2 regions of the Geodermatophilus sp. URMC 62 genome follow, and region 1 is predicted to be linked to the other one. Evidence: riboswitches for the same ligand, from Rfam matches in the RefSeq annotation. Region 1 holds a riboswitch; the other holds the start of a gene.
What was found. A riboswitch is a leader RNA that binds a small molecule or an ion and turns the genes downstream of it on or off. The one in region 1 is predicted to bind cyclic di-AMP.
Positions count from the first base shown of each region.

Region 2: linked by a shared signal. The riboswitch ahead of ACU616_RS08905 (aggregation-promoting factor C-terminal-like domain-containing protein) and the one ahead of ACU616_RS17665 (C40 family peptidase) in region 1 are both predicted to bind cyclic di-AMP.

Region 1 is NZ_JBRFHY010000001.1:3,632,412-3,636,438, forward strand. Features, by position in the region: gene ACU616_RS17655 (hypothetical protein) at 1-317, shown strand, start outside; gene ACU616_RS17660 (DUF222 domain-containing protein) at 374-1,564, opposite strand; gene ACU616_RS17665 (C40 family peptidase) at 1,763-2,275, opposite strand; cyclic di-AMP (ydaO/yuaA leader) riboswitch at 2,288-2,421, opposite strand; gene ACU616_RS17670 (hypothetical protein) at 2,816-2,950, shown strand; gene ACU616_RS17675 (serine hydrolase domain-containing protein) at 3,156-4,027, shown strand, end outside.
Region 2 is NZ_JBRFHY010000001.1:1,855,563-1,859,589, reverse strand. Features, by position in the region: gene ACU616_RS08920 (hypothetical protein) at 1-186, opposite strand, end outside; gene ACU616_RS08915 (TcmI family type II polyketide cyclase) at 197-850, shown strand; gene ACU616_RS08910 (VOC family protein) at 882-1,307, shown strand; cyclic di-AMP (ydaO/yuaA leader) riboswitch at 1,540-1,697, shown strand; gene ACU616_RS08905 (aggregation-promoting factor C-terminal-like domain-containing protein) at 1,946-2,554, shown strand; gene ACU616_RS08900 (EAL domain-containing protein) at 2,741-3,979, shown strand.

The DNA.
Region 1 (4,027 bases):
GCCCAGCGGCGAGCACGACCCCGGTGGCGAGCAGCGAGAGCAGCCCGCCCCCCACGGCACCGGCTCTGAGCGCCGAGGAGCCGGCGAGCGCGCCGGACGTCCCCGAGGAGTTCGCCGCGTCGCTGCAGCAGATGGGGATCCCGCTCGACGCCCACACCGGCTGGGTCGTCGCGCAGGGGATCTGCGTCCGGCTGGGACAGCCGGAGTACGACCAGTTCAGGATGTCCGAGGGCGTCGAGCGGCTCTTCCCCTCCGTGGAGGACGAGCAGGCCCACGACTTCGTGGCCATGGTCGCCGAGTCGGTCTGCCCTGCCTGACACCACCTGCCCGGCCCACCGGTGGGTGTGCCGGGCAGGCCGCCGGCGGCGGGCCGTCAGGCGGCGTGCAGCAGCGGTGCCGGGGTACTGATCTCGGTGCCGTCGGGTCGCCAGGTGCGCCATCGGCCGTCGGGTCGTCGCTCGACGCGGAAGCCGTGGTGGACCTTGGTGTGGTGCCGCTCGCACAGCAGCGCGGAGTTGTCCAGGTTGGTCTCGCCGCCGTCGAGCCAGTGCACGAGGTGGTGCACCTCCGCCCACCACGTGGGGGCGTCGCATCCGGCGAACACACACCCGCCATCGCGCAACTCGACCGCTCTGCGCAGGTGACGATCGGCCAGGCGGTGCTCGCGGCCGAGGTCCAGTGGTGCCCCGTCGGGGCCCATGACGACCCGGGAGACGGTGGCGTCGCAGGCCAGCCAGCGGGCGCGGGCGGCGGAGATGACCGCGCCGAACCCCATCCGCCCGGCAGCAGGACCGCCGCTGCCGGCGGCGAGGTCCTCGTGGTCGATGACGACGGCCACGTGCGGCTTGACCGTGCGCAGGGTCGGCAGGCCACCGGCGGCGAGCGCGTTGTCGGCCAGCTGGACGAGTGCGTCGCCGAGCCGCTGGGCGCGGCTGCGCTGGTCGCCGGCGGGCCGGTCGGCCTGCACGAAGGACTCGACCGCCGCCTGGAACCTCTCCCCACCCACGGCGTCGAGCTCCCCGCGGATCGACAGCGACCCGTCGGCGTGCTTCGACAGCGTCAGCCGCCGCCCGTCGGTGGGGTCGGGCTCGGGTCCGTCGGGATCGAGCCACGTCAGGTAGTGGCGCACCGCGCGGACGACGTCGGTGTGCTCGTGCTCGACGGCCAGCCCGGTGAGCACCGCGTCGATCTCCACCAGGTCCACACCACGCTCGGCGGCCGCGGCCAGCCGCTCGGGCGTGAGCACGACCGCGGCGACGCCCACCTGCTCGGCCGACACAAGCCCGGCGTCGTGCGCCTCGGCCAGCGCCGGCAGGTGCTCCAGCACCCGCCCGTTGCCCACCAGCCGGGCGGCCGCGGCGGCCGAGAGCCGGCAGTGGCCGCGCAGGCAGGACCGCGACCGCAGCCCGTCGCGTTCGGGTGCCTGCCGGTTCTCCGCCGCCCGTACCAGCCGGGTCAGCCGGGCGTCGATCCGGTTGCGCTCGGCGACCGCAGCCGCGACCTCGTCCAGGATCTCCGCGTCCGTCAGCGCGGCGGTGTCACCGATCGCGCCGCTCGAACACATGTACGGAGTCTAGTCGAGGGAAGTGGGCGGATCAACCCGAAAGCCCAGCTCAGAGCCGTAATCGCGGTCGGCTGAGTGTGCATGGCTCGGCCGGACCCGGTCGCCGATGCGGGCGACCGGCGACGGCTCGACGGCTGAGTCCTGACGCGACGGTGCCCCGGCCGGGGAGTCCGGCCGGGGCACCGTCAGGGCCGTGCGTCAGGCGACCCGGCGGGCGCCCACGTAGCTCGGCATCGAGTCGAGGTTCACCACCGCCACCGGCTTGCCGGCGGTCGAGGCGTGGACCATCTGGCCGTTGCCGATGTACATGCCGACGTGCGAGACCGGGGTGTAGAAGAACACCAGGTCACCAGGCTGCAGGTTGGCCTTCGCCACCGGGGTGCCGAACGTCGACTGGGCCTTCGAGGTGCGCGGGATCGAGATCCCGGCCGCCTTGTAGGAGAAGCTGGTCAGCCCCGAGCAGTCGAAGGAGTTCGGGCCGGTCGCGCCGTACACGTACGGGTCACCGACCTGGGCCAGCGCGGTGTCGACGGCGACCTGGGCCGCGCTGGAGGAAGCCGCAGCCGGCGCGGCGGCCACGGCCGTGCCAGCGCTGTCACCCGCAGCAGCCGAGGCCGGCAGGGGGGAGAGGGCGATGCCGGCTCCGGCGATGGCCGCGACGGCGATGCCGCGGAACGAGCGACGAGCGATGGACGTGCGTGCAGTCGTCATCGACGACGGTTCTCCTGTTCTCCACGATCGCCTGCCGGGTTAGCTGACGGGTTCGGACGGGGGAGTCGCCCGGCGCGACGAGTCGCGCTTCACCCCAGTGCTCAGGTGGGTCCCCGGTCCGGGTACCGGCTGGGTGCCGGCATCCGGTTCGGCGTGTCCGGCGGGTGTCACGCGGGAGGTGACGAAGGGCCCTGGCCGAACCGCGACGACGGTAGGTAGGGGATGTGGAGCCCTCAACCGCCCTGGGGGAACGCCACGCCCGGACCACCTTGCGGGACTTGACAAGTGCCAGAAATCCGAAACGCCGTACTGAGCTGCGAAGATCTCCCGGGGCACTGCCCTGTGGCGGACCCCCCGCGTGGGCGGACACGCGGGCCGACGGTAAAAAGGACATAACGGTGCGTCCGAACGCTGAGTCAATGACCGGCCACGAGGGAAGTGGTCGGGACGCCGGGATCCGCACGGTTGCCGCGCCCGTTCACCGGGCATCGGGACAACAGTCGACAGGAGGAGGACCCCGTGGGGATGTTGAGGAAGCTGGTGGCTTCAGGCGTCGCCGCCAAGGTGGTGCAGGAGCTCCAGAAGCCGCAGAACCAGGCCAAGATCAAGCAGTTCATCCGCGACTACCAGGCCAAGAACAAGAGGGGCGGAGGCGGCGCGGCCGGTCGCTACTGACGCCCACCGCGCAGCACTCCTCGCGACCCCTGTCCCGGTACCCGGGACGGGGGTCGCGCCGCGTCAGGACAGCCGCGTCCGGGGATCCGCGTCCGGAGACCGGGTCCCGCCGGCGTCCGGACGCGCCGTTGCGCTGCCCCTGGTCACGCGCCAGCCTGACGCCGGGGCCGCCGCAGAGTCGCGGCGGACCAGCCGAGGAGGGGCCATGAGCAGAGACATCGACGGCAGCCGGATCGACGCGGTGCTGGCCGACGCGGTGCAGAGCGGAGCGGTGCCGCACGTCGCCGCCATCGCCGCCGACCGGGACGGCGTCCTCTACGAGGGCGGCGCGGGGGTGCGGGTGGCCGGGGAGTCCGACGACCCCGTGGGCACCGGCACCCAGTTCCGGATCATGTCGATGACGAAGATGGTCACCACCGCCGCCGCCCTGCAGCTGGTCGAGCGCGGCGACCTCGACCTCGCCGCGCCGGTCGAGGAGTACCAACCCGAGTTCGCCGCCGTCCAGGTGCTCGAGGGCTTCGACGGCGACACCCCGCGGCTGGTCCCGCCGGCCAGCCAGGCGACCGTCTCCCAGCTGGTCACCCACACCACGGGCCTGGGCTACTGGTTCTGGAGCGCCGACCTGCTCCGCTACGAGACGGTGACCGGCGTCCCCAACGTCGTCCCGGGCTCGGCCGAGGCGTTCAAGGCACCGATGGTGGCCCACCCCGGCACCCGGTTCGTCTACGGCATCAACACCGACTGGCTCGGCAGGGTCGTCGAGACCGTCGCCGGCACCACGCTCGACGAGGTCGTGCGGACGGGGATCACCGAGCCGCTCGGGATGGCCGACACCATGTTCCGGCTCGACGAGGGCCGGAAGGCCACCTGCGTCGCCATCCACACCCGCGGCGAGGACGGCCGCTGGACCGCCGTCCCCGAGATCCTCAACCAGGAACCCGACTGGTGGGCCGGCGGGCACGGCCTGTACTCGACGCCGCGCGACTACACCCGGTTCACGCGGGCGCTGCTGCGCGGCGGCGAGCTCGACGGCGAGCGCATCCTGTCCGAGGAGACGGTCGACCGGGCGTTCACCAA
Region 2 (4,027 bases), 1.8 Mb from region 1:
CCAGACGACCCCGTCGACCAGCACGTCGACCAGCACGTCGGCCACGCCGTCGGCCGACCCGGCGGCCGACGCCTCGACGACGCCCACGGAACCGCCCTGGGCGAACGACACGGTCGAGTTCACGAACACGTCCACGGCGCCCGCCAGCTGGTCCTCGGCGTCGTGGCGGCCGTTCCGCAACGTCATCGTCTGCCGGATGGCACCCGGCACCGAGGACAAGGTGGGGCCGGTGTTCGCCTACTACGACCGGACGACCCGGCCGCAGGACATGGGCGTCGTCGGGCGCGTCCTGCTCTCCTACGAGGGCCTGTACCTGCACGTCATCGAGCGCAAGGAGGACCCGGAGGTCTCCGGGCAGCGCCGCGGCCTGCCGGCGTTCCAGGCGATCGCCGAGGCCATCGCCCCCTACGTGACGCCCTACCCGAGCTACTGGCAGAACCCGTCGCACTCCGTGGCCAAGCAGTTCTACTCGTGGGTGCCCGAGGGTGAGGTCTCCCCCGACCGGGAGATGACCGTCATCGTGCAGCGGATGAAGCCGGGCACCGAGGAGGCCATCGCGCGGGTGTTCGCCGAGTCCGACGCCGGCGGGCTGCCGACGGAGACCGGCGTCACCGGCCGCTGGCTGTACTCGATGGAGGACGTCTTCGTGCACCTCCTGGAGCAGGACCGCGTCAAGGCCGCGGCCGTGCGGGAGAACCACGAGTCGATGCGACCGGCCTTCGCCAAGGTGATGGCCGACCTCGCCCCCTACGTCAGCCCGTACAACCCGGAGACGTGGCAGACCCCACGCGACTCGGTTGCCCGGGTGTTCCACCGCTGGACGGCCCCGGACTGGACACCCGGGGACTGACGATGCCGACCGACCGAAAAGAGGTCTCACCATGAGCTTGCGCGGGATCGCGTCGCTCACCTACTGGGCCGACGACGTGGTCGCGGCCACGGCCTGGTACACGGAGTTCCTGGGCTCGGGGCCCACCTTCACCCGGCCCGGACCCGACGGGCGGCTGAGCTATGCCGCGTTCGACCTCGACGAGAGGACCCGCCTGGCGATCGCCGCCCGCACCGCCGCCCCGTTCAGCGCGGCGTTCGAGCCGGGCGGCGTGATCGGGAACTGGTGGGTGGACGACCTCGACGCCGTCCTCGAGCGGCTCGCCTCGATGGGCGCCAAGGAGTACATCCCCCTCACGCCGCACGGGCCGGTGGTCAGTGCGGCCGTCGTCGACCCCTTCGGCAACGTGGTCGGCCTCGTCTCCGACCAGCACCCCGCCGCCGACTTCCGGCGTGGGGCGCCGCCCTGGAACGCCTGACACCGCACGCTGCCGGCACCGTGACCGCCGGGACCGCTGGGTCCCGGCGGTCGCCGTGCGTCCGGCCCCCGGTGGTCGCGCGGCGTGACGTCCCGAGCGCGATCCCGGGCGTGGCGTCGGCCTGTCGCGCCGCGGGCCGACCCGTTTCAGGTCACGAGATTGTCACGGACCGGTCCCGTCCTTAGCGTTTCGGCGTCCGGCCGGGCGTCTCGCCCCCGTCCCGGGGGCTCCCTGCCGGATGCCGCCGAGTCGCGTCCACACCGTGGGCGCGAGCCGGGGACCCACCAGTACCACCGGGGTGAGTCCCGCTCCCGGCCGTCGCCGGGAGCGGGTAGGGCACTCCCAGCCCGAACCCGTCAGCTCACCTGGTAGGCGGCCCGGGGAGAACGGAGATCACTCGCGCCTGGGGCACCGCCCCTGCGCGTCCAGGTCCGGGACCATCGCGCTCCCGCCTGTCCACCTGCACGCACCAGCCGTCGTACGGCGCCGTCCGCCGGGCCCCGCGTCCGGCCGCTGCCGCACGCCCGGCTGTCGAGCCCTGCCCGCCCGGGCACCGCGCGCACGGCGTGGTGCCCGCAGCCCATCCCGACCGCCGCGGCACCGATCGACGGTGACCGCGTCTCCAGGAGGACGTCTCCATGCACGCACGCACCGCTGTCGAGCACACCTGTGCCCAGAACGCCCCCGCCGCCGCGCCGCCGCGCCGCCGCGCCCTGCTCCTGCTGACCGCCACGGGGGTCATGACCCTCGGCCTCGCCTTCGGCGGGCAGGCGGTCGCGCAGGCCGACGAGTGGAACCCGGGCGACCGCGGCTCCACGGGGCAGTGGGGCGGCAACCGGGACGGCGCACCCGCGGCTGCTCCCGCGCCGGCCCCCGCACCGGCGCCGGCCCCCGCGCCTGCTCCCGCCCCCGCGCCCGCCCCGGCGCCGGCCCCCGCGCCGGCACCGGCCGCCACCGGCGAGCAGGCGTACAAGGACTACGCCGCGGGCCAGGTCGGGAACAGCACCCAGTTCGGCTGCCTCGACAAGCTCTGGGAGGCCGAGAGCGGGTGGAACCCCAACGCGCAGAACCCCACCAGCACCGCCTACGGCATCGCGCAGTTCCTGGACTCCACGTGGGCCAGCACCGGCATCGCCAAGACGTCGGACCCCTACCGGCAGATCGACGCCGGCCTGATCTACATCGAGAACCGGTACGGCAGCTCCTGCGCCGCCTGGGACTTCCACCAGGCGAACAACTGGTACTGATCCCCTGACCGCCGTGGGCCCCTCTCAGCAGCGGGAGCGGGCCCCCGGCGCAGGCGTCTCCCCCGTCCCTCCCGGGAGGCGCCCGCCGGACCGTCTCACCGGTCCGGGTGAGGTCGGCTCCCGGCCGTTCCAGGTGTCCGCCCCCTGCGTCGATGCAGAGGAGGACCCTCCGGACGGGAGCACACGATGGCCAGGAAGCGCACCGACGCCGAGCAGCGGATCGCCGACCTGCTGCGCACGGCGAGGACGTCGCTGCACATGCCCGTGGCGTTCCTGACGCGCATGGACGGGACCACCCAGCACCTGGAGGTGGTCGACACCCGCGTGCCGGTCCTCGTCCAGGAGGGCGCGAAGGTCGTCCAGGAGACGTCGTTCTGCCAGAAGATCCTCGACGGGGACCTGCCCCCCGTCATCGACGACGTGAAGCGGTACCCGCTGGCGATGTCGCTGCCCTCGGCGCGCATCCCGCGGATCCGCAGCTACGTCTCGACGCCGGTCCGGCTGTCCGACGGCAGCCTCTACGGCACGTTCTGCGCCTTCGGGTTCACCTCCGACAAGGAGCTCACCCGACGCGACGAGGCCCTCATGAAGGTCCTCGCGTCGGCCGCCTCGGTGATCATCGAGCCCGAGCTCCGCGCGCAGCAGCGCCGCGACGACATCGACGGCCGGCTCGACCCGCTGGTCACCTCCGGTGGGCCGACCGTCGTCCTGCAGCCGATCGTCGACCTGGCCACCGGGGACCGCGTGGGCGCCGAGGCGCTCAGCCGCTTCCCCGCCGACTGGGGCAAGGGCCCCGACGTCGTCTTCGAGGAGGCGCACAGCATCGGCCGCGGCCACGAGGTCGAGCTGCTGGCCCTGCGGCGCGCCGCCGAGCACCTCGACCGCGTGGACGGCTACGTGGCGATGAACGTCTCGCCGCAGACCCTGCTGACGCCGGAGTTCTCCGCGCTGCTGCACACCCTGCCGCTGCACCGGGTCCTGCTCGAGCTGTCCGAGCACGACCCGGTCGCGGACTACGACGCCCTCGGCAGCGCGCTGCTGCCCTTCCGCGCCGGGGGCATGCGGCTGGCCATCGACGACGTCGGCGCCGGGTTCTCCTCGCTGCGGCACATCGTGGTCACCGCCCCCGACGTCATCAAGATGGACCGCAGCATCGTCAGCGGCCTGACCACCGACCCCGTGCTGACCAAGCTGGTCGAGTCGCTGGTCACCTTCGGCCACGGCTGCGGCGTCACCGTGGTCGCCGAGGGCATCGAGACCGCCGACGAGGCCGCGGCGCTGCTCGGGCTCGGCGTCGACCTCGGGCAGGGCTGGCACTTCGGCCGTCCCGGGCCACCGGAGGCCCTCGCCCCCGCCGGCCCGAAGCCCGCTGTTCCCGGGTCCCGGCCGCCCGGCCTCGCGCACCCCGGACTCCTCCCCGCCTGAGCGGCACCCGTCCGCCCCGCGCCGCCGGCCCTACCGGGGGCGCGCGTC